Regions from separate parts of the Paenibacillus sp. FSL K6-2859 genome, predicted to be linked through region 2. Evidence: predicted binding sites of a transcription regulator. Region 2 holds the regulator's gene; each other region holds the start of a gene.
What was found. The regulator LexA, encoded in region 2, represses DNA repair genes until DNA is damaged. The targets are predictions, from matches to a motif close to CGAACATATGTTCG.
Positions count from the first base shown of each region.

Region 1: a site for LexA is predicted at 1,768-1,781, ahead of MHB64_RS23190 (YolD-like family protein). Genes of this name have one in related genera too.
Region 3: a site for LexA is predicted at 6,474-6,487, ahead of MHB64_RS23230 (ImmA/IrrE family metallo-endopeptidase). Genes of this name have one in related genera too.
Region 4: a site for LexA is predicted at 1,368-1,381, ahead of addB (helicase-exonuclease AddAB subunit AddB). Genes of this name have one in related genera too.

Region 1 is NZ_JBBOYU010000001.1:5,185,324-5,193,423, reverse strand. Features, by position in the region: gene MHB64_RS23205 (glycosyl hydrolase) at 1-190, shown strand, start outside; gene MHB64_RS23200 (PH domain-containing protein) at 273-761, opposite strand; gene MHB64_RS23195 (hypothetical protein) at 880-1,440, shown strand; gene MHB64_RS23190 (YolD-like family protein) at 1,822-2,157, shown strand; gene MHB64_RS23185 (hypothetical protein) at 2,154-2,318, opposite strand; gene MHB64_RS23180 (M15 family metallopeptidase) at 2,508-3,194, shown strand; gene MHB64_RS23175 (hypothetical protein) at 3,271-3,741, shown strand; tRNA gene MHB64_RS23170 (tRNA-Leu) at 3,901-3,986, shown strand; gene MHB64_RS23165 (helix-turn-helix domain-containing protein) at 4,758-5,678, shown strand; gene MHB64_RS23160 (glycoside hydrolase family 2 protein) at 5,856-7,625, shown strand; gene MHB64_RS23155 (family 16 glycoside hydrolase) at 8,097-8,100, shown strand, end outside.
Region 2 is NZ_JBBOYU010000001.1:3,821,744-3,829,843, reverse strand. Features, by position in the region: gene MHB64_RS16925 (hypothetical protein) at 1-299, opposite strand, end outside; gene MHB64_RS16920 (L,D-transpeptidase) at 447-785, opposite strand; gene lexA (transcriptional repressor LexA) at 957-1,583, opposite strand; gene MHB64_RS16910 (LysM peptidoglycan-binding domain-containing protein) at 1,879-2,292, shown strand; gene MHB64_RS16905 (DUF896 domain-containing protein) at 2,402-2,611, shown strand; gene MHB64_RS16900 (hypothetical protein) at 2,661-3,188, shown strand; gene MHB64_RS16895 (HAD family hydrolase) at 3,222-4,007, shown strand; gene MHB64_RS16890 (FixH family protein) at 4,267-4,698, shown strand; gene metH (methionine synthase) at 4,873-8,100, shown strand, end outside.
Region 3 is NZ_JBBOYU010000001.1:5,194,879-5,202,978, reverse strand. Features, by position in the region: gene MHB64_RS23275 (serine hydrolase domain-containing protein) at 1-1,145, shown strand, start outside; gene MHB64_RS23270 (restriction endonuclease) at 1,383-2,000, shown strand; gene MHB64_RS23265 (hypothetical protein) at 2,208-2,453, shown strand; gene MHB64_RS23260 (YjcZ family sporulation protein) at 2,827-2,943, shown strand; gene MHB64_RS23255 (YjcZ family sporulation protein) at 2,974-3,090, shown strand; gene MHB64_RS23250 (hypothetical protein) at 3,307-4,296, opposite strand; gene MHB64_RS23245 (RNA polymerase sigma factor) at 4,293-4,787, opposite strand; gene MHB64_RS23240 (DUF3139 domain-containing protein) at 4,964-5,296, opposite strand; gene MHB64_RS23235 (hypothetical protein) at 5,666-5,827, opposite strand; gene MHB64_RS23230 (ImmA/IrrE family metallo-endopeptidase) at 5,902-6,435, opposite strand; gene MHB64_RS23225 (YjfB family protein) at 6,585-6,761, opposite strand; gene MHB64_RS23220 (hypothetical protein) at 6,911-7,060, shown strand; gene MHB64_RS23215 (NucA/NucB deoxyribonuclease domain-containing protein) at 7,140-7,571, opposite strand; gene MHB64_RS23210 (cytidine deaminase) at 7,679-8,095, shown strand.
Region 4 is NZ_JBBOYU010000001.1:5,323,866-5,331,965, forward strand. Features, by position in the region: gene addB (helicase-exonuclease AddAB subunit AddB) at 1-1,237, opposite strand, end outside; gene MHB64_RS23810 (class I SAM-dependent rRNA methyltransferase) at 1,528-2,952, opposite strand; gene MHB64_RS23815 (Na/Pi cotransporter family protein) at 3,052-4,038, shown strand; gene MHB64_RS23820 (energy-coupling factor transporter transmembrane component T family protein) at 4,091-4,921, opposite strand; gene MHB64_RS23825 (ABC transporter ATP-binding protein) at 4,918-6,624, opposite strand; gene MHB64_RS23830 (ECF-type riboflavin transporter substrate-binding protein) at 6,735-7,295, opposite strand; gene MHB64_RS23835 (hypothetical protein) at 7,453-8,100, opposite strand, start outside.

The DNA of each region.
Region 1 (8,100 bases), 1.4 Mb from region 2:
GATCATTGACAGTTGGGTGAATCAGAGTGGGCAAGAGCGAAAAGGCAGTGTGAATCTGATTGCAGGCAAGCTGCATGAAATAAAAGTGGAGTACTATGAGAATGTGGGAGACGCGCGGATTGTATTGCAGTGGGAAAGTCCTAGCCAACCCAAAGGGGTTATTCCAGCTGGAGCATTTTATCTTCCTTAAGGCGATATCCGAACGGATTCGAGCATCCGAATATTAGCAAAAAAGCCCCGGATTCCGGGGCTTTTTTTAATGTGAAAAAATCTCAGATTTGTTCACGGTAGCTAATGTTGTTGGCGATCTTCTCGTCACGAACAGCTTTGCGCAGAACATCTTTGACGGTTTGAGCATCATGAATTTTTCGGAAAAGAAGCTGAGGTGCTGAGGCATCATCTGAAAATACAGTTAATGTACCGATGCCGAGCATCCGGTCCATGATAGATTGTGCTACGGATAAATCGCGTACACGCAGTAATTCGATCTCTTCGACATTTTTACCGATAAGTCCGGTCTTTACCATAATGCGCTGGCTTGTAATGGTGTACGTAGTAGTGTTTAGGCGTACGATTCCTTTGAGGCGATCAGAGATACTGGCTGGTTTGCCTTTCCAGAGAACGACTTCTTGAGTAGCATTTGGATTTGCTGATGGACGGCGGGCGGTCACTGGAGCGGTGCCGTCCATGCTAGTTCCGCATTCTCCACAAAATTTAGCGCCCTGCTTATATTCTGATCCGCAGGTTGTGCAATAAGGCATAAATACCTCTCCTTCCCTGATTACAATTAAAATAATTATAACATAATAGTCGTTTTACATAAATTTCATTTGCGCTTTACACAAACCGACATTATTCTGTTAAGTGGAGGGATAAATAATGAAAAAAGTGTTACTAATAGGAACGCTAATGCTGACTGTCATCCTTAGCGCCTGCAGCAATAATAATTCAACTTCATCGGCACCTGCCTCGGAAGAAGAAGTGCAGGAAACCGTGCAAAACTTCTACAATGAAATGTCTAAACTTGATGAATTAGGAAAATCATCTTTAGCGGAGTTCAACGAAGCTATTGCTGCTTATTCAGCAGGAGACCTTTCGGACAGGCAGCTGGAGAAGAAGATTAACGAATTCCAGAAGACCGCAACAGACCTATCCAATCAGGCTGAAAAAGTGAAAATTTCCTCTAGCTTGCCCGAAGACATTCGTAAGCTGCTTGATGAGTCTAAGATTGCTTTTCAAAGTGCTTATTCTCTAAAAGAACAGGCCTCTCAAGGTGCTGATTCCGCAGAGGTCACTGCTGAGAAGTTCGAGGAATTGAATCAGAACGCTGACGTCGCGATGCTATACGGCATTTCCAAGCTTAATGAAGCAAGAGAAGCAACAGGACTCATCGATGCTGATGGTCAATCCACCGCTGAATCAGAGAAAGTTCAAGAATAGATCGGAAGTTAGACGCTGAACAGTTCAACTGTCAGCGTCTTTTTGATGCGATGTTGAGCTTGAGTAGAGGTAACACTGATAATCCTATAAATAAACCAGCTACGATTCCTTTTGTGAGGTCTGAGAGGGTACTGCTTCGATATACGAGGGGGTATAGACACAGGAATAATACAGGGATTAGGATGAGCAGGGCATTGTTTTTTTTCAAGTGGAAAGCTCCTCTCAATTAGATATACAGTATTATACAACTTTTAAATGAAGAGGAGGATTTATAAAAGGTATCTTTTTCCTGATTATTGATTATTCAGCGAAGGTGTGGATATAATACAAACATACGTTCGTGCATAGCGGAATAAGTATAGAAATTAGGGAGGGGATACCATGGGCAAAAAGCTGGAGAAAAACGGACTTTGGGAAAGCAGTCGCATGATGCTGCCGGAGCACAAGGTAAGAATTATTAGGGATGAACGGGAGACGCTGCGCCGCATCAAGCCTATTCTTGATGAGCAGAAGCTGGAGGAGATCGAATGTACACTGGCCTTATCGTTACGGAGTCATGTGCGCGTCACTGCTGTGCTGTTTGATCCTTTTGAGAATAAGACAATAAGTGGTTTTGTGACTTCCATTCACACCCACTCGCGTGAGTTTAAGCTGCAGTGGGCGGAGGAATGGAAGTGGATCAATGTAGATGACCTCGTGGAGGTTTACATCGTCTAATGCTGAGAACCGCTGACTTCACTTTTTTCATAAGCAATTAGGGTCACCGTTGGGTTGCCGGTCAGATGTGCAATGGAAGCTTCGGCATTTCGAATAATTTCGAGCGCTTCTTCCTGCTCGCTCAGGGCAGCAACTTTATAGCTATCGCTATGAATGTCCATATGTGTTCCCACCTTTCGCTAATATTTTGCCCTTTTTTGTGGAATTGATCCAAGGTGGAGAAGCTATGAATAAGTGCTTTTCAGGGGAGATCTCGGGGATACCGGGGTCTTTTTTTGCTGATGCAAGCAGGGGTATTAGTACAAGCGAATGGGGGAGCGGGATCATTGATTATACCAAGGGGTGATTCTATGCTGACTTTAGATCAAGTGAGGGACAAATCGGCGGCGAGGCTTGTTGGGCTTCATCCTGTTTTGGCAGCAGGGGCGAAGGCTTTGATTCAGCAAAGCTATGCCAGAGGAGTGCCCATCGTTATTACTCAGGGGTTACGGTCGATTGCTGAACAAAATGCCTTGTATGCGCAGGGGAGAAGTAAGCCTGGACCTATAGTTACCAACGCCAAGGGTGGAACCAGCTATCATAATTATGGCCTTGCGTTTGACTTTGCGCTTTTGCTGCCGGATGGAAAAAGTCTTTCCTGGGATATGAATCGTGATGGTGATAAAGATAAAATTGCGGACTGGCAAGAGGTTGTACAGGTGGGAAAACAGCTAGGGCTTGAGTGGGGAGGAGACTGGACGTCTTTTAAAGATTATTCACATCTGCAAATGGCCTTCGGCTTAACCACGACTCAACTTCGGGCAGGTAAACGTCCTACGACGGATCAGGTCAATGAAGCTTTAAAAAGGATTACTGGGGAGGATGAGCAGGTGAACAAAGACGTTAAAGTAACAATAACCTTAAACGGTTCTAAACTTACGGATGGTGTTCTTGATACCGGCATAACGTATGTACCCGTACGTGCTCTAGCTGAGGCGCTTGGAGCAAAGGTTACGTATGACGCAGCGAGTAAGACAGTGAACGTAGTAAAAGAGTAAAGCTAATCATGTATAGACAGTGCCACCCAAGGGGAAGTTATCAATGATAACTAACCATAAAGGGAGGCATAACGTTGTGAATAAGCTAATAACAAGCCTTGCATGCTGCACTGTACTGTCATTGAGTATAATGGGAGCTAGTTACGCTAATCCAATCGGGTCAGCCGCATTAGGCGGTATCCCGAACGCGAATACGGGCATGGATGGTACCATGAATAACACTCGGATGATGAATACGGAAGGCAATCTAATGAACGGTACTACGGGAACGATGAATCAGCATGAGAGCATTATGAGAGATAAGATTCGCACAGGGGAAAATTATAGACCTAACACCACTAACTACAATGACAACTACACCCGGGATAACTACAACAGAAATACGGTAACTCCACTATCCAACACTACAACAGACGGTAAATATCGGGCAACCAGCACAACTACGAATACTGGAACTACCAGCAGAGGATCTAACTGGGGCTGGCTCGGATTGTTTGGACTCTTGGGTCTTGTCGGAATGAGAAGCAGAAGTGACGAACGCAGATAAACGACATGCTTAATAACCCGTGTCGGCATATGCTGGAACGGGTTATTTTTATGGCATAAATATTTTTTCGAAAAAGTATTGCACGTTATCGAAATTCGTGATATTATATTTCTTGTCGCTTAATACATAAACAACGTATGGAGCAACAACACATAATATGCCGGGGTGGCGGAACAGGCAGACGCACAGGACTTAAAATCCTGCGGTACGTGAGTACCGTACGGGTTCGACCCCCGTCCTCGGCATCACAGTGAAAACCTTGAGAAATCAAGGTTTTTTTGTTTTTCTTAAAGGAAAGCTTCTATAATAAGCTAGGGTTCTGTGTGTCTGGAAATAACATTCGAGTATACAGGACTCAAGGTCATAATACTCCTTTTCAGTGCTTGTATAATAACAAGTTCTAGAAGGGGGTTTTTATTATGGTTAGAATTAAACAAATTAAGAACAACAAAGCAGTGGTATAGACAGAAGCGTTGTCGCAATTTTTGTTCTGGAAGAAAGAACAGGAAGCCAGCGAACAAACAAGGATTATGAATAACATGTGCGGCTTTTCTTCAAGAGGTACAGCAACTCATTCGAGACTGTAGAACATCTGAAAAACAATCTGTTTGAATATCTTGGGCAAGAAGGCATTAAGCCATGTACCTATAACAATCGTCAAGTTACGAACCTGCCCTGCAGCGAAAGGAAATACGCCAGTGTTTGTCGAATCGGTAAGGGAAAAGCAATGGCTCGGCCGGCGTTTATTATTAGGCGGTACGCTGCTGCAGGTGACAGTTATTGTGACCGCTGTGTTATGATTACACTGCTCAAACCAGATATTTTCTGATTAAAGCCGATTTAATGAGGGGAATGTTGTATTTTGTGCAGGAATTTAAATCGAAATAGTGAATTTGCTTTCTTCCCGTTCCATCGCAGTTACATCATTGCCAAAAAGGGGAAATAAGAGTTCAAAAGTTCAATGTTATAGTTCAAATAGATAGCAAAGCGGAGTGATCGATATTCTGGAATTATCCATGGAACATCTTGATGATCTGGTGAAAGTGACACATGCGCTGTCTACGGAGCTTAGATTGAGAATGCTGGAGTTGTTGAACATCCGAAGAATGAATGTAGTGGAGCTGGCTGAAGCGCTGGAGATACCGGTATCCACCGCCGCTTCGAATGTGAAGGTGCTGGAACAAGCCAAGCTGATTGAGACCGAGCTGCTGCCTGCTTCGCGCGGAGCCATGAAGGTCTGTAGCCGCATCTATGATGATATCAAGATCGTCATAAATGTACCGGAACGTCGTGCGCAGGCGGATCAAGGCGATTATTGCTATGAAATTGAGATGCCGATCGGTAACTTCACAGCTTGTGAAGCAGCGCCAACCTGCGGCATGGTTAGTGAGACAGGGCCGATTATTGTGGAGGACTCGCCGGCGGGCTTTTTCCATCCTGACAAGGTTCATGCCCAGCTACTCTGGCTGCGCAAGGGCTATCTCGAGTACCGCTATCCGCTGGAAATTCCGCAAGGGGCTGCCATCCGCCTGATTCAGTTCTCGATGGAAATCTGTTCCGAGGCGCCGAATTATGAGAATGACTGGCCTTCGGATATTACGCTGTGGATCAATAATGTGGAGGTTGGTACCTGGACGTCGCCCGGTGATTTCGGCGGCAGACGCGGGAAGCTGAATCCTTCCTGGTGGCTCGATACGGGAACGCAATTCGGCTCGCTCAAGACCTGGAGTGTAGACAACACCCGCAGCACCATTGACCACCAAGAGATATCAACCGTCAATCTAAGCCAACTGAGGCTTACTAAGCAGAACCATGTGGATCTGCGGGTGGGTGTGAAGGAGAATGCGGTATTCAAGGGCGGAATGAATCTGTTCGGCAAAAAGTTCGGCGATTATGAACAGGATCTGGTGATGAAGATTTTTTATACCGTACAGTAATCAGCAGTAATTGATTCTGACAGCAAAGTGATGAACATGCGAAGAACCTGATGCCATAGGCAAAGGTTCTTTTTTCTATGCATTCTACGATTGACATTTCAGAAGATTCTGTAATAATTAATACATAATTATTGTAATAAAACAAAAATATTGTTCATAAGGAGCGTGTGCAGTTTAATGGCAACCCAGCACTATATCAAGGATTATCCGCGGCCGCAGTTCGTCCGTAACGACTGGCAGAGCCTTAACGGGGAATGGGATTTCCGGTTTGATAATGACAACATTGGCGAGCGGGACAAATGGAATGAGCATCTGCACGGGGATTTGAAGATACAGGTTCCTTTCACTTATGAGACGCAGGCCAGCGGAATCGGCGAGACCGCCTTCCATCCTTATGTATGGTATGAGCGGGAACTGAAGCTTCCTGCTGATTTGAACGGTAAGCGAGTGATACTCAATTTCCAGGCAGTCGATTATACCGCTAAGGTATGGGTTAATGGCTGCTTCGCCGGTGGGCATCAAGGCGGTTATGCGGCCTTTTCGCTGGATATTACCGATTATGTGAACACTGGTGCAGGAGTGTACAACCGGCTGATAGTCAAAGCGGAAGACAGCCAGAGCTGTACACAGCCGCGGGGCAAGCAGCGCTGGGTGGATGAGAACTTCGAGTGCTTCTATGTGCAGACAACGGGAATCTGGCAAAGTGCGTGGATAGAGTATGTATCGCCCTCCTATCTCAAGGCTGTCAAAATCACGCCGGATCTTGATAACCGCTCGGTACGTTTTGAATATCAGACACAGGCAGCGGAGGATAATCTCCGCCTGGAGACCCGGATCAGCACGCAGCAGAAGACATTTAAGCAGGTCTCGCTGCATGTAGACCGGGCCTGGCTGCAGCTGGATGTGGAGCTGACCCATGAAGCGAATGGCCCGTGGAAGCTGCAGTCATGGTCACCTGCGGCACCGGCGCTGTACGAAGTGGAGTTTATTTTATATAAAGATGATCTGGTCATTGACCGGGTATATTCCTACTTCGGCCTCCGCAAAATTTCCATCGAACAAGGCAAGGTGCTGCTTAACAATACGCCTATGTATCAGCGGCTGATTCTGGATCAGGGCTATTGGCCGGAAAGCCACTTGACCCCGCCGTCAGAAGAGGCGCTGATTGCCGATATCGACGCAATTCTGGCTATGGGTTATAACGGCGTGCGTAAGCATATGAAGATCGAGGATGCCCGGTTCCTCTACTGGTGTGATGTGAAAGGCCTGTTGGTTTGGTCGGAGATGGCGGCGACTTTCGAGTTCAATGATGAGGCAGTGGAGAGCTTTACGAATGAATGGACAGAGATTGTGCGCCAGCAGTATAACCATCCTTCAATTATCACCTGGGTGCCTTTTAACGAATCCTGGGGTATTCCGCAAGTCTACACGAATAAGCAGCAGCAGAAATTTACGGAAGCCATTTATCATCTGACCAAAGCTATTGATCCTAATCGTCCGGTCATTGTGAATGACGGCTGGGAGCATACAATCAGTGACATCATCACCCTGCATGATTATGAGCAGAGCGGAGATGCCTTGCTAGAGCGTTATGCTGACTCCGGCAGCGTACTAGGCGGAGGATTATCTTTCAACAACTGGAAATATGTGATGGCAAAAGGCTATGAATACCGCAGCCAGCCGGTGATGGTCAGTGAATTCGGGGGCATTGCTTTTAATTCCGACGAAGGCTGGGGCTACGGAGAGCAGGTAAGTAATGAGGAGGCGTTCATCGGGCGGTTCAGCAAGATTACGCAGGCAATCAAGGACACGCCTTATATTTGCGGATACTGCTACACGCAGATTACGGATGTCCAGCAGGAAGTGAACGGACTGCTAACAGCGGACCGGACGCCGAAAATTCCTCTGGAAGTGATCCGGAAGATCAATTTGTCAGCAGCAGAATAATCATAACTTTGTTGCCTAAAAAACGGTCAATTATCGGTTCAATGACAAGGTGAAGCAGATTAGAATCTTGTTTGAAAGCACTTACATATGAGTGCGTTCAACAGGTTTCATAATTGAAGATCAAGAGGAGGGGCTTATTTGTTGAAAAAATTATTCACCTCGCTGTCTGCTTCCCTGTGTCTGCTTCTGGTCCTTACAGCCATCCCGGCTTTTGCAGCGAATGGCCCGGTAGTGTGGGGCACATCATCCACGATTACCGATATTAACACCTTCACGGATGCGGGCACCGATGCCCGCGGGCTCAGACCCGGAACCTTTGGGGCTGAATATGCTCGGATGATCAAGCTGGCGAACGGGGATTGGCTGGCGGTGGCCGCCATTTACGACAACAACGGCTACACCAAAGTCTCCTGGGGCGGCACCCGGCTACAGGTCTTCCGTAGTACAGACAACTGCCGCACCTGGTCGCTGATGT
Region 2 (8,100 bases):
GGTCTAACAGAAACATCATTAAGGACTACAAAGTTATAACTGAAATTTTTATCGGGATGTTCCGCACCTAAATAAGATATGTATTCATCTACAATGACATCATCCATTAGAGATTTTAAGTCAAAAACATCCTCTTTATTGGAGGTAGAAGGGGAGATGGTCCCTTGAATACTGCCAAATGAGGTGAGTAGATTTACTTTTTTTCCACTAGCTTGATCGTTATTTAACAATAAGCCAGAGAGTTTAACAAGTGCATCGACTTTAAAATCGACGAGGGTTCTAATTTTTGAGTTGTTCAAAACGAAACACTTCCTTTCAATTTGAAATCCTGTTAACATTATTCGACATATAACCACATAATTCCTATTAGGTCATCAAAAATACATAAATACAAACACGCCCCCTCCGTTAAGCAAGGAGTGAGGCGTGTTTATCTATGGATAGATTTAATTTCTGATCGTTACTAGTGTTCCAATTGGAACAATCGCAGCTAGTGCTAACACATCCTCATTGTACATACGAATACAACCATGGGATACTTCGTGCCCTATGGATGAGGGATCATTATTTCCGTGTATCCCATAGTGAGGCTTAGATAGTCCCATCCAAAAGACCCCAAATGGACCGCCTGGATCGGGTTGTTTATTAATGATTGTGAATTCACCGAGTGGTGATTGAGTTAACATTTTACCGATTCCGACTGGGAAGCCCCTGATCACAATGTCGTTATCAAGAAGATAAAGCATACGCTGCGTCAGATCAACTATAATCCGGTAATTTGGCATTGTGCACACTCCTTTCTAATTAAGATATGAGCAGGATGCCTAAACGGTTATTCTTAAAAATGGTCATTTTAGCCTACGGGAACATATGTTCCGGATGGGAGTTAAGCTAAATGCATAGAAAAAAAGGCTGCTCCGCATTCGCGGAACAGCCTTTTTGGTAGGAGTGCATACTTAGTGGATATCTCGAAATAATCCGATAACTCTGCCGAGAATGGTCACGCGATTAAGGCGAAGAGGCTCGTACGCCGGATTCTCCGGCTGAAGACGTATATGATCACGTTCTTTATAAAAAGTCTTAACGGTTGCTTCATCTTCTTCGGTCATAGCTACAACGATATCTCCGTTATCAGCCGTTTGTTGTTGACGAACAATAACATAGTCGCCATTCATAATCCCAGCTTCGACCATACTGTCACCTTGAACCGATAACATAAATACTTTGTTATCTCCAACATAGTGTGTTGGAAGGGGAAAGTAGTCTTCAATATTCTCAGTAGCAGTGATAGGAACCCCGGCGGTAACCTTACCTACGACAGGAATTCGAGCGACGGTTTGTGCGAAATGGTGCACATTCTCAGAATCCTCTTGGCCAAGCAATTCTATCGCACGAGGCTTCGTTGGATCTCGACGGATAAGTCCCTTCTTCTCTAGCCGATCCAAATGACCGTGAACTGTGGAGCTGGAAGCAAGACCAACAGCTTCTCCAATCTCCCGGACGGAAGGAGGATAACCCTTGCTGCGGACTTCGCTACGTATAAATTCCAGGATCGCCAGCTGGCGACTTGAAATCTTTGACATTGGAATCAACCCCATATAGTAATGTTTGGGAAAATTATAACATAGAACTACCGTTCGCACAAACATAAGTTCTAACTATTATAAATATTAATTCGATAGAGTTAATAAATGGTAGTCTTGTATTGATTACATTTCCTTCATCTAAATGGTAAGAGCAGGTTCTTAGATGAATAATATGGTAAATATTGACCTCTGAAAAAAAGAGAACAATTGTTCTAAAATAGTATTGAACAAAACACATGTTCGTGTTATTATGATTTTGGAAGTGAGAACAAGTGTTTGGAGGATGATATTCATGTTAAAATACAGTACATACCGTAGCATCTACGATAAAGCCCCAGTGGTTGAATCTTTAGGACATAATCCTATTACCCGTTATTCAGCTCAGATTAAAGAAATCACAGAGTTTTTGCTTGAAGGCTTGATGCGTTTGTTCCGTAGAGATTTTGTTATTAAGCTGACATTGATCATTGTGCTCGTACTATCAGGACTTACAGTAGTGGGTAATGTATTTGCAGGATCTACTACTTTAATGAAGGATGAGAAGCGCGTAGTGGTTGAACGTGGAGATACACTTTGGAGTATTGCTCTTGAGAATAAACCTTCTGATATGAAGACGGCTGTATATATAGAAGGAATTAAAAAATCCAATGGCATAAAAGGTAGTCAGATTAATGCTGGAGATATTCTCTCTTTACCTATTTATTAATATTCTAAGAACATATTAAGAGGACATGAAGAGCTTGCAGGGAGTAAACCTTGACAAGCTCTTTTTCTCATGGCAGAGTTAGAATTAATTTATAAGGGGAGGGAAAGTTTTGAATATTGATGAGTTGGTCGCGCGTATTAACGAATTGGCACGCAAACAGAAGAGCGTAGGCCTTAATCAAGAGGAAACGGCGGAACGCGCCAAGCTTCGGGAAATTTATTTGGGGAATATCCGCAATAACTTTCGAGCACAATTGAATACGATTGAATTGGTTGATAATGATGAGCATGAACAAGGTAACAAGGGGCTTAAGCATTAACACCCTGTTCCTTTTCATAGATATTTCTGGATGACTAGGGGGAACGCATATGGCCCGTTCTTGGGAAAGAATGGTTCAACGCAACACGCAGCAAATCAACAAGCAAAGAAAGAAACAGGGGAAGGAAACGATTTACGCATCTAAATCTAAATCTCCTGGGAAGAACACCGAAACCTTTAAAGGCCGTAACATTGCATTTCCAGTAGTGTTATTAGTGCTAGGTACTATGTTTTGGATGATTGGTTCAGTGGACCAAGCCAAAGGTAATGGTATGCTTATGAACTGGTTAGGAGTCGTTTTGTACTACTTACTAGCAGCACTTCTGTTCTTCCGACGTCCGTACTTGAAGGTAGAGAATGCTAGACTATCTACTATAAAATTCAATCGCGAACGCTATCTGCCAGCTTCTGATATTGAGAAAATCATCCTCTCGCGTGGAGCAGTTGTCATTAAGCATAAAGGCAAACGCACGAAATGGATTTTTACCAGACTTATGAATCGTTATGATACAACTGCGATGGGGACTAGACTGGAAGCATTCGCAAAAGCTCACCAAATTGAAGTAATTCACGAATAGAAATTAACCAGCCATGGGAGAGGGAGACCTGTAATGCCAATTTCCGCCGTACTATTTGACCTTGATGATACACTGCTCTGGGATGATCGGAGCGTCAATGAAGCATTTCGTTCTGCATGTGAAGCCGCTGGGGATACGATTGATCCACAAGAGCTGGAAATTGCGGTGCGTAAAGAAGCCATAGGACTTTATGAATCCTACGAAACGAACCCGTTTACAAAAATGATTGGGATTAATCCGTTTGAAGCACTTTGGGGGAACTTTACTGCAGGTGAACAGCCGGAATTTCGTCAATTGGAGCAGCTTGCACCGGGATATCGTAAAGAGGCATGGCGTCGTGGTCTTGCAGCACTTGGTGTAGAGGACGAAGCTCTTGCTGGGACATTAGCAGCCAAATTCGCAGCAGAGCGTAGAAATCGGCCTTACATTTATGATGAAACGATTCAGGTGCTTGAAGAGCTGCAGGGTAAAGTGAAGCTATTGCTTCTGACCAATGGTTGCCCTGCATTGCAACAAGAAAAACTGGATGGTGTACCCGAAATCGTTCCTTTCTTTGATCACATCGTGATTTCTGGAAGCTTCGGCAAAGGAAAGCCGGATAAGGAAATTTTTCTGCATGCCCTAGAGCTTTTGGATATTTCACCTGAGCAAGGCGTTATGGTCGGAGATAAGCTTACAACGGATATTCGTGGTGGGTTGGCAACAGGTTTGACTACGGTTTGGATTAATAGAAAAGGCAAACAGCCAGATCCGGAAATTCAGCCGGATTATGAAATCAAACATCTTGGAGAGCTTCTATCATTAGTCCAATCTTTATAAAATTGAGCTGAGGCTTTCATTCATTTAAGCTTTAAGAAGGCAGTGAGTTCCTAGTTACTAGGAGACTTGCTGTCTTTTTTATATCTACATCATTTTTAGTATGATAGATGAGATTTACTAGTATATGATCTAAGTCACAAGAGTTTAGCTGAATTGCTGCGAAATACTGAAAAACCAATAATAATGTGTATAATAGATGGAGAATGTATAACATGAATTGGTAGATTCTTAGTATTCAAATCGACTGGGAGGAATCTAAATGAAGATTTCAAGAACAATAGTTCCTTTATTATTAGGCGCAACACTTTTAGTATTGGGAGGATGTTCATCAGACCAATCTAAACATTCTGGCGTACATAATATGAATATGAACATGGACATGTCTATGGAGCCTATTAAGGTTGAGTTACATTGGAGTCCTGAAGAGGTTGTTGTAAATCAGAAGGTGACCTTTGAGGCGGTGGTGACGCAAGACAACAAGGCAGTGGATGATGCGAAAGAGGTTCTGTTCGAAATTGTGAGCAAAGATGATAGTGAACAGAAAATTGAATTTAAAGGGAAGCTAGTCGGTGATGGAATCTATCAAGCAGAAGGAACACTTGCGAAAGAAGGACAATATATTGTTACATCACACGTAACTGCAAGAACTCAGCATTCTATGCCTAATAAAGAACTCTCTGTGAAACCATAATTAAAAGAATAGCATTTCCTGTGATTACAGATAATGCAGAGTGGAAAGGAAGGCTTTTCGAAATTCCTTTATTCTGCTAAACTTACTCTAATGTTTTACTGGGGGGACTATACGTTGGCTAAATATACACTTGAGGAAAGCTTACAACAAAGAATATTAATTCTAGATGGTGCCATGGGCACAATGATCCAACAGGTGCCTTTGACAGGTGAGGATTTTGGTGGGGAAGAATTGGACGGCTGTAATGAAATGCTAGTATTAACCCGTCCAGAAGTCATTCAGACGATTCATGAGCAGTATCTTGAAGCAGGTGCTGATCTCATTGAAACGAACACATTTGGTGCAACGTCTGTTGTACTTGCTGAATATGATATTCCGCAGCGGGCTCGTGAAATTAATCTGGTTGCAGCAAAGCTAGCCCGCAATGCCGTTGATAAATATGATTCACCAGATCGTCCCCGCTATGTCGTAGGTGCGATGGGTCCTACAACAAAGACACTCTCTGTTACAGGGGGCGTCACTTTCCAAGAGCTCGTTGATAGCTACGAGGAACAGGCAGTGGCATTGATTGATGGTCTTGTAGATGCATTATTGCTTGAGACCTCTCAGGATACGCTGAACGTGAAAGCTGGAAGTATAGGTATTCGAAATGCATTTGAGAAGACGGGTATCAAATTGCCAGTGATGATCTCGGGAACAATAGAGCCGATGGGCACCACACTTGCCGGTCAGAACATTGAAGCATTCTATATTTCTTTAGAACATCTGAAGCCTATCTCTATAGGTCTGAACTGTGCGACGGGTCCAGAGTTCATGCGTGATCATATTCGTTCACTTTCTGCAATCTCTTCTGCAGCTGTGAGTTGTTATCCGAACGCTGGACTGCCAGACGAGAATGGGCATTATCATGAATCTCCTGATTCGCTTGCGCGTAAAATTGCTGCGTTTGCAGAAAAGGGATGGCTTAACATTGCTGGGGGTTGCTGCGGAACGACACCGGAACATATCCGTGCTATGTCTGAGGCGCTTTCACAATTCCCTCCACGTCCGCTTGCAGGAAATCATCCACCGGCACTTTCAGGGATTGAACCTATTTATATTGAGAACGACAACCGTCCATACATGGTAGGCGAACGTACGAATGTATTAGGGTCACGCAAGTTTAAACGTCTTATCGTCGAAGGTAAATATGAGGAAGCCTCAGAAATTGCCCGAGCACAGGTGAAGAGCGGTGCGCAAGTGATCGACGTCTGCGTGCAAGATCCGGACCGTGATGAGACTGAAGATATTAAGCTGTTTCTAGAATTGGTTGTAAAAAAGGTTAAAGTTCCTTTGATGATCGATACTACCGACCCTAATGTTATTGATCTGGCATTACAGTACTGTCAAGGTAAGGCGATAATTAACTCTATTAACCTTGAAGATGGTGAAGAAAAATTCGAGCTGGTCACTCCTTTGATTCACAAGTATGGCGCAGCTATTGTTGTGGGTACGATTGATGAGACTGGACAAGCGATCAAGGCTACGGATAAATTGGAAGTTGCTAGACGTTCTTATGACTTACTGGTGAATAAGTACGGTTTAGCGGCAGAAGATATTATATTTGATACGCTTGTGTTCCCTGTAGGCACCGGGGATGAACAATATATCGGCTCGGCCAAAGAAACAATAGATGGCATTCGTTTGATCAAAGAAGCTCTTCCAGGTGTTCATACGATCTTGGGGATCAGTAACGTTTCCTTTGGGTTACCGGAAGCTGGACGTGAAGTGCTGAACTCAGTATTCCTCTATGAGTGTACTAAGGCTGGCTTGGACTATGCGATCGTAAATACCGAGAAGGTAGAACGTTATGCTTCTATTCCTGCTGAAGACCGTCGTCTTGCTGAGGAGTTAATTTATAATACGAATGACGACACGCTTGCTGCTTTTGTTGCCGCCTTCCGTGGGAAGAAGATTGAGAAAAAAGAAAAGATTTCTAACCTGTCCCTAGAAGAGCGCCTGGCTTCTTACGTGGTTGAAGGCACGAAAGAAGGGCTCATTCCGGATCTGAATGAGGCGCTTACCAAATCAGGACCTTTGGAGATTATCAATGGTCCGTTAATGGCAGGGATGTCAGAGGTTGGACGATTGTTTAATAACAATGAATTGATCGTTGCCGAAGTGCTGCAAAGCGCTGAAGTAATGAAGGCTTCTGTTGGTCATTTGGAGCAGTTTATGAAGAAGGATGAGACATCGGTAAAAGGTAAAATCATGCTGGCAACCGTAAAAGGTGACGTACATGATATTGGTAAGAATTTGGTGGAGATCATCTTATCGAATAATGGTTATCAGATCATTAATTTGGGTATAAAAGTACCACCTGAGACCATTATCGAAGCGTTTCGTCGAGAAAAAGCTGATGCGATCGGATTGTCTGGACTGCTCGTAAAATCGGCACAGCAAATGGTGCTGACTGCACAAGACTTACGGACGGCAGGGATTGATGTGCCGATTATGGTGGGCGGTGCTGCTCTGACTCGTAAGTTCACCAAAACACGGATACGCCCTGAGTATGATGGTTTAGTACTGTATGCTAAGGATGCTATGGATGGACTTGATATTGCTAATCGGCTGATGAACCCAGTTGAACGGGAGAAAATTGCCGAGGAAATTCGCGTGGAAGCTGAAGCGGCTGTTGCGGTAGCTCCAAAGCAAGAGCTTCCTAAGCTAACAAGAGCAGTACGCTCCAAAATTTCTCCAGATGCTCCTGTATTTGTTCCACCGGATTTAGAACGTCATGTCATTCGTAATTATCCATTGGGGCATATTATCCCTTATGTGAACATGCAAATGCTGCTGGGTCATCATCTGGGACTACGTGGTTCTGTAGAAGCTCAGTTAGCTGCTGGTGATCAACGGACTGTTGAGTTAAAAGGGACTGTGGATGACATTCTACATCAAGCGATGCTGGAAGGTACGATTACTCCTCATGCGATGTATCAATTCTTCCCGGCACAATCCAGTGGTAACGATATTATCGTGTATAATCCACAGAATACAGCCGAGATTCTGCATACCTTTACTTTCCCAAGACAAGGTGTAGAACCTTATCTCTGTCTAGCAGACTTTTTGAAGTCGGTCGAGAGTGGAATTATGGATTATGTTGGTTTCTTAGTAGTAACTGCGGGACACGGTGTTCGTGAACTCTCAACAGCCCTTAAGGACAATGGAGATTATTTACGCTCACATGCCTTACAATCTGTAGCGCTAGAGATCGCAGAAGGATTAGCGGAGCGTGTTCATCACATGATGCGGGATACATGGGGTTTCCCAGATCCTGCCGATATGACCATGAAACAAAGACATGGAGCAAGATATCAAGGGATTCGTGTATCCTTTGGTTATCCGGCATGCCCAGATCTG
Region 3 (8,100 bases), 1.4 Mb from region 2:
CCTCAGTTTCTAAAACCTTCGTTGCTACAGCCATCATGCAATTAGTTGAGCGTGGCAAAGTAGATCTAGATTCACCGATAACCCATTATCTACCGTATTTTAAGATGGAGGACGAGCGATTTCGCATTCTTTCAATAAGGCAGCTTATGAGCCATACCTCGGGGATGCCGGATGAAGAAGATTACGGATGGGACCGTCCAGAATATGATGAGCAAAGTCTTGAAAGATATGTAAAAGGTGTTTATCGTCACAAGTTATTGAGCGAGCCTGGCGATAACTTTGCCTATAGTAATATCGGATATGAAATTTTGGGAGACATGATCGCAAAAGTTAGCGGAATGAGCTTTGAGGAATATATGAAAAACAACATTCTTACACCAATTGGAATGCGGTCCAGTTCATTTCTGAAACTGGAAATTGAAACTCATCTAGCTGCACCTCATATTTTGGGTACTTCCAATGGTTATGGTGGCTATGTTAGTGATGTGTTTCCGTACAACAGGGCACATGGCCCCAGTTCAACCTTATATACTAATGCTGGAGATATGTGCCGATATCTGCTAATGCATCAAAACCGCGGAACTGCAGGAAATGGCTATCAATTATTACAATCCGGCAGCTATGATGAAATGTGGAAGCCACATACAACAACTAGTTACGGTCAAGAAAATGCACAGATTGGATTAGGCTGGTTTCTGGGAGAATATAAGGGTTTGCGTATCACCTCGCATTCAGGATGGGATACCGGTTTTTTGAGCAATCTGTTCCTTCTTCCCGATGAAAATATTGCGGTTTCTATTATGACCAATTGCGACTATGTTTGGCTGGGGAGCGCTCTCTATCCAATTCTGGATCTATTGCTTGGTTCGAACATTACCCACATCAAGCGATCTATTGCTCAAAAAGTTGCAGCTTTAGCTGTATCTAATGGAGTAGACAATGCGATGGAAGAATATCACCGCATCATGAGGATGGAACAAGATAAACACTATTTAATGGAATTTGAATTTATACGAATCACTGAAGCATTAACGTGGGGTGGCCATAAGGAAGACGCCTTCCGAATTCTGAATTGTACCTCTGCAATATTTCCTGATAGTATCTCAATTTCTAGTAGGTTACAGGAATTTCAGGCAATGTTGTAGTTGGTTAACAACAAAAGCTCAAATTCATTTGGTGTTCGGATCGTTCAACTAACGGGAAATGTTAGTTCAATAAACCAACAGTAGTCTAGGACTTTTTATTACTGATAATATATACATAATGTTCCAAATAATTTATATTAAGGTTATAGGGTTTGGAAGTAATGGCATTGCAATTTGGAAAAACCTCGCCGGCATTGGCGAGGTTCTTATATTAATGGGGGTTGCTGGTTGACAAAAATGATAATTTTGTTGGTTATTCTTGCTATCATTACTGCTGTTTTTGTATTTAAAGTTTTATCAAGGAAGAAGAGCTGTCCTTCCCAAAATATAGTAATTGATCCACTTAAGATTACGATCCAGGACATAGACCAAATGGAAGACGGAACTGGCTTTATAGAATATCTGTATCGTTTATTTTTGGCCATGGGTTATAGTGATACATATAAAACGAGAAGAGGCAGAGATTTTGGATCTGACTTAGTGTTTACAGACGGGGAGGGGGTTCGAAATGTCGTTCAGGCAAAGCGTTATTCCTATCCAGTAGGGTTAGGAGCTGTTCAAGAGGTCTATAGTTCCATGAGATATTACAAGGCAAAGAAGTCCATGATAATATCCTCAAATCAATATACCTCTGCGTGTGAAGAGCTTGCTAGTTATAACGCCGTAAGATTACATAGTAGAAGTGACCTTATAGAAATTATAAACTTTTTCAAGTCAGGGCAGATTGATAAAGCGAAGGATATCCTTGAGTCAGAGCCCAGGATTATACTGGAGTCATGGGATAATTACATGAATAGCAATAAAGTAATTAAGAAGGACTTCAAAGTTGAAAAACGATGGGTTGCGAAGAAATAGATAGTTCTGAGTACAAGGAGTTTTTATAATGATGAACAATGAAGATTTTCAATACAGAAATACATATTTTTTCGTAGGGAATCCAATGATTCTATGGATCACCATACTTGGCTTGGTATTGTTAGGATTAGTTTTGTTTTATTTGATTAAGAAATACATGAAGCGGAGAAAATGAGATCAGGTATTTTAATACATAGGAGTACTGTAATGAAGAAAATCTTCAAAGAATTTGGTGTCCATTTTTGTGCGGCAACTATTCTTCTAGGTATTTCATTATTGTTCAATAATTATGATGTTGCGAATGAGAAACAACAATCTTTGATGGTTGTAATGATGTGTGGAGCCCTCATATCTATTGGTGGATATAACTATTTGGTAAACAGAAAAGGTGTTGTTGTGATAATTGTAGGAGTTATTGTATTAGGATTAGCGCTTTGTACCTTATCTTTTTAGGAGTGATCAAATTGAGCAATATTTACAAGTCCTAAAAACTGACTTTGAATTCTATCTGCTGCCTTAAAGCAATCTCACGTGGATATGCTTGAACGGCGTGGCGAACTGGCCGACTGCGTAATTAATTGTGAGGGTCCAGTACAGAAATTGGAGCGTTAAGGTTGCTGATGTTTATTACATGAGAAATGAATTTCAATTTAGGATGGTTTTAGCATAAATGTGTACATTAAATACCCCATCTACCTTAATTGGTTAGCGGGGTTAATTTCATCTCTCAATACCCAAGCACGATCAGAAAACTGGCATATCCTACATTTGTATTCAATTACAAAGGAGGAATTCACGAATGGGCGAATTTGTTGGTGGATGCGGTATTGGAGAACGTGAACGTGAACCTGAACGTTTTGTTGGTGGAGCCTTTACATCCACAGGTGCAATCTTGGTGCTCTTTATCCTGCTGGTTATCATTACTAAGGCCTGTATATTTTAAGTAGCATTCATTTACAAAGGAGGAATTATGATGGGTGAATTTGTTGGAGGATATGGCGGTGGTATCGGAGGAGCCTTTACATCTACCGGTGCAATCTTGGTACTGTTTATCCTCCTTGTAATTATTTCTAAGACTATCTGTTTATAAAATGTTAGTCTAACTATATATTAATCGACAAAATCATCCTACCAATGCAAACCATACAGCTAACACAAAAAGGCGCTGCTGCAAAGCCATGAAATGGTTTTGCAACAGCGTCTCTTTTTTTGTATCCAGCTAGACTTCTCTAATGGGTATAGTGTCCGAAAAGTTGTCACAAATCGTTGTCGCAATCGCTGTACTCTCGGTTTTCGACCATCATCCTTATGGTTTCATACTATCCCATAGCTGCTGGAATGCCCCGGACTCGACTTCGAAGAATACAGGTGCCTGGCCGTAATGTACTAGCCCTTGACCAAACAGCGTCAGCTCTACCCGGGCGTTGTCTTCCAGCTGGAGATAGAGAACCTTGCGGTCTTCGCTGTCGTAGATGCCTTGCGCGATAAGAGGCTCTGCTGCCAGCGGTTTGGCTGCTTGGAGTGCCTTCAAGAAGCCATTAAGCGCCTCGTCGTCAGCGAGCGGTGTGTACTGCTGCTGTCCGTTGTTCCAACTGTCGAAGCTTTCCCATTGTACGGAAGTAATTCGGCCTTCAATATTTAGCTTGCCAAATAGATCAGCGCCGCTGTTTACAGTGATCCCGTTTGTATGCTCATACAGTTCGGCGAATACCTCGCCGTTGATTTCCGAATAGGACATAATCAAGAAATCGGAATCATAGCCCTTTACGGAATAGATATCCGTTTCTCCGATGTTAGAAGCTAACTCAATATATTTGTCTTTACCGCTCCATTCATCGATGCCACCTGTAGTACGACCAAGCTTGTCACCGCGCAGAGCGGCAGCATCAGCTGCGTTGATTCGAGTCGCAGACTGTGTATAAATGTTATCTTTATATACGACTAGAGCGATCATATCTGCCATAACGCCAGATTTGGTATCCGGAAGTTCCAGCTTGGGAATGACAATGCCTCCGGACGCATTTGTGCCAGAATTGTCTGGTTGCTTTGGACCTGGAGTTACCTGAGCGATTTGCCCCTGAGTACTCTGGTTATTTAACTGCTGCCATATATTAGGTGCAGCTAAGCCGATCCCGGCGGCGAGGATGATACTTGCCGCGATATAAACCGTCTTGCGCGGACGCTTCCGCTCCTGCTGTTGCTCCAGTTTGTCGATCAATTCTTTTTTCATCTCTTCACCTGGTTTCATAGAATCCACCGCTTTCTTGTATAATGTTCGAAACTGATCTTCTTTCATTGTGATTCCACTCCTTCCAGCTCCAGTTTTAACAGTTGCCGTCCCCGCTGAAGTCTCATCTTTACGGCAGACTGACTAATCTGCAGAATTTTGCTGATTTCCTGGATGGGATAGTCCTCGTAATAATAAAGATGGATTACGGTTTTATACTTCATAGGCATCCCCATAACTAACTGCAGCAGAGACAAATCCTCGGGGGTGTCTAACGAAATCGGCTCAGCATTTTCCAGTTTGACCTCGCGCTTGCGCCAGCCTCTGCCTAGTAATGTTTTACAATGATTGGTGATTACCCGGATCAGCCATGCTTTCTGATGTTCAGCGTCTTTGAACTTTGGTGCTTTTTCTATCAGTTTGATGAAGGTATCCTGAGTGGCTTCTTCGGCATCTTGGCGGCTGCCTAAATGGACCAAAGCAATCCGGAACAGCATATCTGCGTAGATTTCGTAACTCTTTATCACATGATTTCCCGGCCGGGTCATGGATCGTTGCATGATTCTATGCCCCCTTTACCTTTAACACCATTTAGGACGGCATTTGGTCACATTATGTTCCTGAGAGAATTTGTTAGCGTCTAGATCAAGGGTTAGAATCAAAAAAAAGGCGCGATAGCCCAGCAGCCATATCATGACTGCTGAGACAATCGCACCTTTATAATAGAAGTTCCCCTTTACGGGAGGGTCTCCTCACTATGTTTATATGTATATTTTGGATCAAACCCTTTTACAAGAGCCATGCTATATTGATAAATCCGATCCTTCTCTTTTCGATAAAAGTATCTTGCGTTAGGTTCATCTGCAAAAATCACCGTTGTACTTACGACGGGAGCCTTACTAATCTGGGTGTGTACTTTATAAAGATCTTCATTTTTATAATCTCTCGTGGCTACCAAATAATGAATCACTTCATTGTCCATATGATTTCGGAAGGCCTGAAGCGCTAAAGAAGCGACTCCATATATAATAACGAAGGTAATAAGAATTATTGTTGTTCTTTTCTTCATTAATTCCCTCCATTTAGCTAAAATGTATATATTATAAGATAATATATTGTGACTGGTATGTCATATCTATTGTATCTTGTAATTTACACATTAGAAGGGAGGAAGAAAATGATGCAACAAGAAGAAAAGAGAATCATGCTAGTCCCAAGCTACCAGGTCTCCGAATTTTATGGTTTATTATTTGGGGAGTTGTGGGTATGTTCCTCATTCTAACTCTTATTGGTGTGATTCAGTTTGTATCCGCCTAACAGAGTTTTATTACAAATAAGGCAGCAAATTTCCCGCCGATAGTTAAACCCGCGTAGGTAAAGAATTGCCTGGGTATACTATACTTGCTGCCTTTTTATTATGAACTTACACAAATCAGCTTCAGTCGTCTTTGGGTTCTTGCAATAAAATGGAGAAGGTTCCCGTTTCATGATCCACTTCAATCGACTCGATCCCAACAAAATCCGGAATTTCGGGGTGCACTGCATCTACGTTATAATCTGGATGAGTCATCAATAATTCAATTACTTTAATGGCTTCCATATCGATCCCCCTTGCGAGAAATTCCACCATAATAATGGTCCTTCATTGCGACTCCCTTATTATCTCCGCAGTCATTATTGAATATGTGTTAATCGTTCTTCGTTTCTTCCCATCACGGCCAATAATTGCCCCTGAAAAACACGTCTTTGAATTTGATCAATCCGCTGTAAAGCCAGCTCGTTTGGTACTTGAAATTCTGCTGCAAGATAGCTGATTGCATCTTCCCGTTGCTCAGGCAACGTCATGCGGGAGATCATGGAGTAGGGCATAGCTGCATAAAGAATAAATCGCTCAGATTCATCCTCCTGTGCCCGCGTGAAATGTTCTGGCATCAATATTTGATCCGTACCATGGCGGAGCAGGTGACAGAGCTCATGGAGAAACTCTAGCCGCTGCAGACTGGCTGGAAGCCGGTTGTCAATAAACATGGTGTACATCCCCGCTGATGCTTCGATGCTCTTGCTTCTTACATCCAAATAATGAACCCAAATATTAAGCCGTTCTGCAATATAAGCAATCGAAATTTGCGAAGGCTGAGTAAGGTTCAGACGCTTGTATAAATCTTCCGTCCACTTCTCCAGCGCAGTCATTTGATAATAGGATTTCATGTTATTCACATCATTCACCTCATTCAGAATCGATTATAGGATCGTATGTTCGTATAATAAGACAAAAGAAAAGCCCAAGGGGCTATGTAGGGTAAAAATATAAGGACACATAAGAACGAGTGTTCTTGTGTGTCCTTAGCATAATGCAATTAAACACTAATATCAAGTGTTTTTCCTAAATTCGGAGCAACGCTTTTGCCCAGCATTTCCACCATCGTCTGACTCTGGGTTTCAGCCTGATTTTTGGCAATATTCATGACTTGTATTCCTACATTTTGAGCTAAGGATGCCTGGCTCATTGCTACTGATAACGCGGCTATATCCATATTGCACCTCCTTTGTGTATATCCTGTTTATCGACTGCACCTACCTAATTCATTAGGTGAATAGCATTTGTTTGCCAATTCGCCCAAACGGCTTATCTCCTTTTTACATATCTTGTGCTGTAGTCATTAATCATTAGGAGGAATTGAAAATGGGATTTGAACATGGTTGTGGATGTAACGTAGGTCCGGTAGTAAGCCCAGCAGCAGTAGGTCCGGTGTGTAGCCCTTGGACTTCAACAGGAGCTATTCTGGTACTCTTCATCTTGCTGGTTATCATCACTAAAGCTTGCTTATTCTAAGCTAGCTGATGCACATTGTAGCCCCATCCGGTATACCGGATGGGGCTACTTTTTTTGAAGCGCTGTTCTCGTTAGCTCATTATTTAAACATAAATTCTACGCGGGTTCCATCCGCATAATCTTCTAACTGATTGCCAACCCAGCTACCTGCGCCGCGGTTATCTTTTGGGGTTATGTATTCAATATCGGCCCCTTTTCCGCCTTCATTACACATGGCCATGGGCCATTCATCGCGGTCGTAGCCTTTTTTGGTGGGGATCCCTTTTAAGGATTCTTTGCGGTTGTCTTCAGCCTGCTCACGGTTAATCGTGCACGTCGCGGACTCCCCTTTGGCAATCGCGTCCTGAATGTGCTTAGCGGTTTCAGGATAACGATCTGATGGGAAGATCAGCTGAACAACTTCTGAATCGGATGTGGACGAGGGGGCTGCCGGATCTCCGTTCTGTTCATACCAATAACCGCCCAAAGCAAGTAACACAACAATGATGAGACTGGTGAGTAGTTTCTGTATTTTCAAATCTGCTCCTCCTTTTTTGGAACTTAAAATAGTATATCTTATATCATAATGCAGTGCGATTTAATATACTTAGGAAAAATAAGAGGAGGACGGTATTGGATATGGAGTATTTGATTACGATTGAAGATCAGACGCTTATAGCCTCTGCTGAAGATATTATAACTAGACGCTATGAATGGGAAAGGCACCATGTAGGGGCGGCGCTCCGTACTAAGACGGGGGAAATCTTTACAGCGGTACATGTAGAAGCTAGCATGGGACGAATTACAGTCTGTGCAGAAGCGATGGTGATTGGAAAAGCGATATCCGAAGGCTACAAGGAATTTGATGCGATTGTTGCGGTAAGGCATTCTGATCCGGACAGCGAGGAAAGAGAAATTAAAGTAGTTTCTCCCTGCGGGATGTGCCGTGAGTTAATTGCTGATTACGGGAAGGACTGCAAAGTTATTGTATCCGAGGACGGCCGGTTAGCTAAATATGATATTTCTGAATTACTACCGCTGAGATATACGAGGTAAATTGG
Region 4 (8,100 bases), 1.5 Mb from region 2:
TCTTTACACAGCGGAATACATCCTCAAAGCGCCAGCGTCGACGCACCACATCCAATGCGGAACGTACAAACTCTACCAATGGATGGTGCAGCTCATTTACCTTCTGGTCCAGAAAAAAAGGGACTCCGTAATCTTGGAACAACGGTTTAATCAGCTGCTCGTAATCTCCAATATTACGCATCAATACGGCCATATCACCATATTTTGCACCTTCATCTCGCGCCAGTCTAATCATTTCACGCAGTGCTCCCTCAACCTCTGCTCTGTGTGAAACTGCTGCGCCTATAGATATCGCTTCATTTGCCAGTTCATCTGCACCCATCCAGACCTTTCGGCGGTCATATCCTCTTTCGAGATGAGCAAGAACAGGACTTTCTTCAAAACGCGGAAGAACCGCTGGCTCCAGCAGCTCGTCCCACACATCAATGCCCAGCTCTTCAGCTATTCCACGCAGTTTAATGTAAGTGACCGCAGTTGGGTGAAACAATTCAAGCTCATTTAATTGATCTCCATAGGGATACGAACGATCAAGAGTAAGGGACACGGTCAGCTTCGATGCTTGCTGCATTAATTCTCGAAGCACTAAGAATTCCTGCGGGGTAAAGCCGTGGAACCCATCTACCCAAATCTGCGCCCCGCGAATGTAAGAGGAATCAGGAATATGCTCAGCTAGTTCCGCTAAACGATCCTCTTCATCGATATAGAGGCGTGACATCTCCTTCTCTAATTCACTGAATACCAGCTGTAAATCATCCAGCTTGCCTTCAAGAATTGGACTTCTTGCAATAGCGCCTCGCATTGCGGATAGCTGCTCCTCTAAATCAGAGGAAGCCAAACAGCAACGCTTCATCTCCGTATGCAGCTGATTGAGCCGTTCCACAAAACCCGGTCTGTCTGCAGAGGCACCGAACAACTTCAGTTCCTCTTTACGGCGACTGATGATTTTGTAAATCAACATCTTTTTACCTTCTTCACTGATCGGCAGACTAGCGCTACCTCCAGTTTCCTGTTTCACTCGATAGGCAAGCCGAGAAAAGCTCAGTGTCTGCGCCCGAATGCTTCCCTTCACATTCCCTACGGTCAGAAGCCCCCGTTCTGCTCCAAAGGAGCCTTGTTCCGGTACAAGAATAATGATTGGCGCACCAAGAGGCTCCTTCTCTAATGAAGTTGAGATAGACTCCCATATTTTCGTTGTCTTGCCACTGCCCGATCGGCCTAGTAAAAAGGTTACCGACATAAATGATAGACTCCTTCCGTAGCGGAGAAAATGTATAAGATACAAGGTGAAATATTCACCGTTTGATAATGTTCAAATGAAAAAGCTCAGTCGTTCCTCGTCCCCTCAGTATAGCATAACTGCACAAATCAGAACATGCGTTTGCTAGTATTTTCTAATGATTTACAATCATAATCTTGTAAATCCCGAATTCAGCTCTTTTGAGAACATAGCAAAAAACCCGTAAAAAGAGTCCTCGATCGAAGACTCCTTTTACGGATTAAAATCCTTTACTTATATAAACAGCCAGCTTATTTCTTACTCCGCACTTCAAAAATCGCAAACTTCAGATAGTGTCCTTCATTAACACCTAGAATCTGCGGATGGTCTTTGCCTGCGGCACGCCATTCCACAAGTCTCAGTACTTTACCAGCATCTTTAGCTGCGTCAGCAATCGTCTCAAGAAATAGATCCGGTTGCATATGATATGAACAGCTTGCGGTAACCAAATATCCACCTTCGTTCACCAGCTTCATGCCATGCAGATTGATGTCCTTGTAACCACGGCAAGCGCCTGCTACTGCACTTTTAGTTTTCGCAAACGCTGGAGGGTCTAGGATAACTACATCCCAAGTTCTACCTCCACCTGCTGTCATAGGCTTGGAGGTGTCCGTTTTGGCGGCTTTGCCTCCGGATTTAGCATTTGTAGTCGTTACTGTTGATTCCGTTCCACTGGCAACCGTCGCCCGCTCCGAACGTTCCTCCAGCCCCTTGACCTGATTGCGAAGGTAGGCAAAAGCATCGTCCACTACAAATTCCACTCGATCAGTAAAGCCATTTAGCTCCACATTAACCTTAGCACTCTCTATAGCATGAGCGGAAACGTCAAGGCAGGTTACTTTTTTCGCGCCATACTTGCAAGCATGCAGCGTGAAACTGCCTGTATGCGAAAAGCACTCCAGCACTGTAGCACCATCCCAATAAGGGAAGGTTACGTGTTTACCACTCTTATTTACCGGCAAAGTTTGTAACGAGCCATCTTCTGCTTCTATTTCTTGCAGTGTAATTCCGCTTCGTCCACCCCAGCCTTTCATGAGAGGCGCAATGGATGCTCTATTCTCACGCTGATCAAAGAAATAACCGGTCTTCTGGCCCTCTTCGATATCTACTACCAGCATCAGATCATTTTCACTTACAGTAACATGTCTTGGGCATTCCCCGTACAGCACACCTGTAGTCTGCTCCAGCCCTTCCAGTTCACGTACACTAACATCACTGCGTTCGTAAATACCACGCGGTGCCATAACCTGTACAAGTGCTTCAACAATCTCTGTACGACACTTGTCCATTCCGAGTGTAAGTAGCTGCACAACCAGAATATCGCCGAACCGATCCACAATCAGACCTGGCAAAAAGTCCGCTTCACCATAAACCAAACGATAAGCATCCGCCCCAGGCAGGAAACGTTCTCTATGTTGCAGACAATTCGTAAACCGTTCTGCGAAAAAGGCGGTGTCCATGATAGCCAAAGGTCCCTGCGATACAATTCTTACCCGAATCTGCGACGCTGGATTGTAATATCCTACCGCCAGAAAACGGCCTTGATGATTAAGAACATCAACTAATCCCCCTGCTTCCGGGTTTCCTTCTACTGATGCAACTTCACCTGCATAGACCCATGGATGGCCCTGTTCCAATCTTTTTTTGCGATTGCGTTCTAATCTAACCGATGCCAATGACTTCAACTCCCTGTTTTTCTAAAAATGATTTTATACATGTCCTACTCGTTACTTTCATATATTGGTGTACAACCCTCGTTCAAAGGAGTATGCCCTATGTTCCGTGATCTGCTTTTTCCTATTATATATGGTTTGGTTATCTTTCTTGCTGGCATGAAGCTAATGGAGACAGCATTGTCCAAGCTTGCAGGCCCTCTGTTAACAACAAGTCTGAATAAGGCAACCTCTACACCTATCAAAGGCTTGATCGCAAGCAGTGTACTGTCAGCCCTGCTTCAGAGCAGCACGGCTGTAACTGTACTAACGATCGGCATGGTAAATGCCGGTCTGCTCACCTATGCTCGTACGCTTGGCATTATCTTAGGTAGCAACATCGGCACCACTTTGACCACCGAACTCATCGGACTTCAGATCAATACTATGGCTACACCATTGCTGGCTGCCTCGCTGAGTTTGTGGGCAGCAGCTGTTATAGCAGGCGAGTTACCTCATACGTCACGGGCAGCAGCACTGTGCCGGAAAATATCAGAGCCGCTGCAATTCATCAGCCTGGCTATATCAGGATTCGCCTTAGTCTTATGGGGAATCGCAGTTATGCAGTCCATCGGCGGGACACTTCAGGAGAGCGGCCTATTCCTTTGGTTCTTGGATCATGCGGCCACAAGTGCCTTGTGGGGAATCGCCGCTGGCGCCTGCTTAACAGCCCTGCTACATAGCAGCGCTGCGGTCATTGCCATGGCTATGAGCATTGCTGCGTCGGGTGCCATGCCCACAGAGCTTGGCATAGCCATCGTGCTCGGCGCCAACGTCGGCACCTGCCTCACGGCAGTCATCGCTTCCATCGGCGGCTCGTCTTCTGGCGTCTTCGTCGCATGGTCGCATGTTGCACTCAATGTTGGCGGTGCACTACTGTTCCTGCCACTTATCGGACCCCTGCAAGCAACCGCTGCTTGGATCGGCGGAGGCCCCTCTTCACAGATCGCCCATGCCCAGACTATTTTTAATATAATCTGCTCGATAATCGCACTGCCATTATGTTACCTGCCTGTATGGTCAAGACTGGAGAAACGTCTTCTATCGTAACGAGTTACTGTAACGCCTGAACCCAAGCTTTCCACAACTGTACTATTATACTTCAATCGAAAATATTATAAAACCGCGATCCATCATAAAAAGTGATTATCGTCGTAGTGATTGCAATCAGAGCGAATAAGATCAAAGCAATATAATCATTTCTTGAGAAAGGACGACTGCTGTACCAAGTCCGTTTATTCTGTGTTCCAAAGCCACGTAATTCCATAGCCGTACTAATATTCTCAATGCGTTCAATGCTGGTCAGAATCAAAGGCATAAGAATTGAAATAATATTTTTAAGCCGTTTAGGCAGCTTTTCTTTTCGAGAGATGTCTATTCCCCGTGCCTGAGCGGAGAACGAAATATTCTCATAATCTCTTTGGATATCCGGAATGTACCGCAGCGCAAGCGATACAGAATATGCAATTTTATAATTCACACCAATCCGGTTTAAAGACGCTGCGAATTCACTAGGATTTGTCGTTAGAAGGAACAACAGTGCCATGGGAATGACCACTGCATACTTAAGGGCAATATTTAATTGATAGAATAGCTGCTCATATGTTACGGTATACCGACCTACAAGATGAACAATATCATGCCGTGAACCGTATACCTTTACACCTTCCAATGGAGAAAAAATAAAGATAGCTATATGATTAAGCACAAAGAAGAGTAATATAAAATATAGGACGAAGGCATAATCCTGAAACTGAACTTTAGAGACTCTAAAGGCGATCAAACTAAAGAGCAGCATCACTATTAGACATCTTGTATCGTATGTAATCATGCCTGTCAACGACCACACTATAAATAAAATCAGCTTAGTGGCGCCTGTAAGACGGTGAACAGGTGAATCCTGCTTCGTAAAAGTTAACATTGTGGCCTTCATCCGCCCCGGCTCCTCCTGTCGTATGCAATAAATCTTCTTACAAACTCTTCTGGCTGATCCAATTGGACCTTCATAGCCAATGTAAATAGTGAGGTCTCTTTCAAATTAGCATTCCTCACTACTTCTAAATTGGTTAGCACTCGTTCAGGGCTATCATCAGCAAGCTTAACACCATCAGACAACACTACAGCTCTATCGGCATACTCCAGCATAAGATGCATATCATGCGTAATCATAATGACCGTCATTCCCTGTTCACGAAGCGTCAAAAGAAATTCCATCATTTCGTTATAGTGCCTATAATCCTGTGCTGCAGTCGGCTCATCTAATATGATCACTTCCGGCTCCAGGATCATAATAGAAGCAATAGTCACACGTTTCTTCTGACCGTAGCTGAGCGCAGAGATGGGCCAGCTACGAAAAGCGTATAGACCGCATATTTTTAAAACATGATGCACTCGCTCACGAATAAGCTCCTCAGACACCCCTCGTAATTTAAGGCCTAGCGCAACCTCATCATATAAAAGCGTCTTAGAAATCATATGATTAGGATTCTGCATCACGAAACCGATCCGCTCTGCCCGCTCCTTAATCGTATCCTTGGCAATATCCCTTCCGTTCATCAATATCGAACCGGAAGTGGGCTTATAAAAGCCACAGATAAGCTTAGATACCGTAGATTTCCCAGCCCCATTTCTCCCAGCTATACAGACCATTTCTCCTTTATGAATAAGAAGGTTAAGTTTATGAAGTACTGGTCTGCTCTTCTCATAACCGAATGAAACATCACGTAGCTCAAGGATAGGTAGACTCTCACGTTTATCCTGCTGCGAATTATTGTTATCATACCAGTACTCAAGCTTGCTGGAGCAAGAGTCCAGCCGAATTTCATCTATATGCTGCGGATTCATATCTGATGCAATCGTACATCCTGCATACTTTAAAGCCGTTAAATAGAGAGGTTCCCGAATGCCTGCTTCTGAAAGTAAGCCCGTGCTTAATAGCTCAGCGGCTGGCATATCCGCCGCAAGGCGTCCGTCATGGATCACAATAATGCGGTCCACCGCACGGTGAAGTACTTCCTCGAGCCTGTGCTCGATAATAATAACCGTTTTACCGGTCTCTTTTTGCACTCGGTCAATAAGCTCAATTGCTTTTGTGCCGGTATATGGATCTAAGTTTGCCAAAGGCTCATCAAACAACAGGATGTCCACATCACCAACTAGAACGCCAGCTAAGGTCGTTTTTTGCTTCTGACCACCTGACAATTCCTGAGGTGACGCTCCTAAATATTCGTGGATATCCACGGCTGTTGCTGCAGCCACTACCTTTTCTATCATTTCGGCCTGTTGGACCGCGTGATTCTCCAGACTGAAGGCGATATCCTCTCCAACCGTTAATCCAACAAATTGTCCATCCGGGTCTTGCAGTACAGTCCCTACCTGATCCGACAATGCTGCAATACTAAGTTCTTTCTGCTCCAGACCCATAATTCGCAATGATCCAGACATTTCACCTTTATAAGCAAAAGGGTTGAGTCCGTTTATACAATGAGCCAGTGTACTTTTCCCAGAACCAGAGGGTCCCACAATAAGTACCTTCTCCCCTTCGGCAATCGTTAAGTTAATATCTGTGAGTGTAGGCTCCTGCTGTGCTCGATATTGAAAACTAAAATCCTTAAATTCAATCACTGCTTTTTTCATCCTTGACCTTCCTCTTAGCTTCGTTTGAAGAATTTCACTTTCATTATATGTTTTACAGCCATAAAAAAGCCGGTGATCTCCACCGGCTTTTGGTTTGGATTATATGCTACTCAGGCTTCTCTGGTCAAGCTGCCTTGCTTCGTTCTTGTCTTTGCATATGCTATTGCCAGTAGAGAACCAATCACTGCCACAGTGACTATATTGGATGCTCCGGCGATAAGTCCTTGTGTGAATACTTTATTCGCCGGTTCTGCATAGATTAGAATATCCAGTACAGGTGCTACTAAGAACCAGGCGATTGCGTTAGCGACAATCTGGGCCAGATTAAAACGAATCAGTTCCTTTCGTCCGAACTCCCCATCATGAATCCCAATTCTAGCCACAAGCAGCCCAACAACGAGCCCAACAATTCCAGAAGCGATCACCCAACTGAACCAAGGGGAACCATAAAAAATCGCATCCTTCAGTGTATGTCCGATCAGGCCAATGAGTAATCCGGCAAACGGACCGTATAATAGTGCAAACAATGCCAGTAAAGCGTATGTAGTCTCAATGTTAGTGTTTGGAATTCCGGATGGAATCGAACCGAACCTGCCCAAAATAACGAATAAAGCAGAACCGATACCAATCGCAACAATCGTCTTAATCGATAACACCTTTTGTTTTGCCATATTTTCATCTCCCCCAAAGCTTCTTTTTATTTTATGTAATTATACATCGGAATAGTCGGAATTAATATAGATTAAAATAAAAAAATCTGCAAAGCAACATTAATGTTGGCTTTGCAGACCCAAACCACTTATAGAGTTATTATATGATTTGCTTCATCTATTTCACAGTAACGGTAACCGTCACTGTCTTGGTACCAATCTTTCCTTTAATGGATGCCGTTCCTTTGCTCACAGCTACAATCTGACCGCTAGCAGATACTCTAGCTACAGAAGGCTTAGAGCTAGTCCACGCCGCACTTCCAGTAACAATAGCGGTCTTCCCCGTATCATACTGCGCAATCACAACTGCATTCTGAACAGCTCCCGGAGCCATCTTCAGTCTAGTCTCGTTGACAGTCAACTTCATTAGCTTAGGAACTACATTAATTTTGACACTAGCAGCGAGCCCTTGGTAAGAACCTGATAACGTCGCAGTTCCTTCTGTTATGGCTTTAACAGATGTACTTTTAACCGTGGCAACAGCTTCATTCGAGGACTCCCAATTCATGCTGCTGGAGATATTCCCCGTCTTACCATTAGAGTAGTAAGCCGTTACCTTTATGGATTTAGAACCTTTAATATTCAATTCAATCGCATTCGGTTCTACAACAATTTTAGTAACTTTTTGTTCAATAGTAACCGGGATACTAATAGTCTTATTAGCGTAGGTTCCCTTTAAAGTGGCAGAACCCTTCACCAGTCCTTTGATTACCTTGCCTGAAGAGGTTGTCTTGATAATTGCATTCGTACCGGTAATCTCCCACTC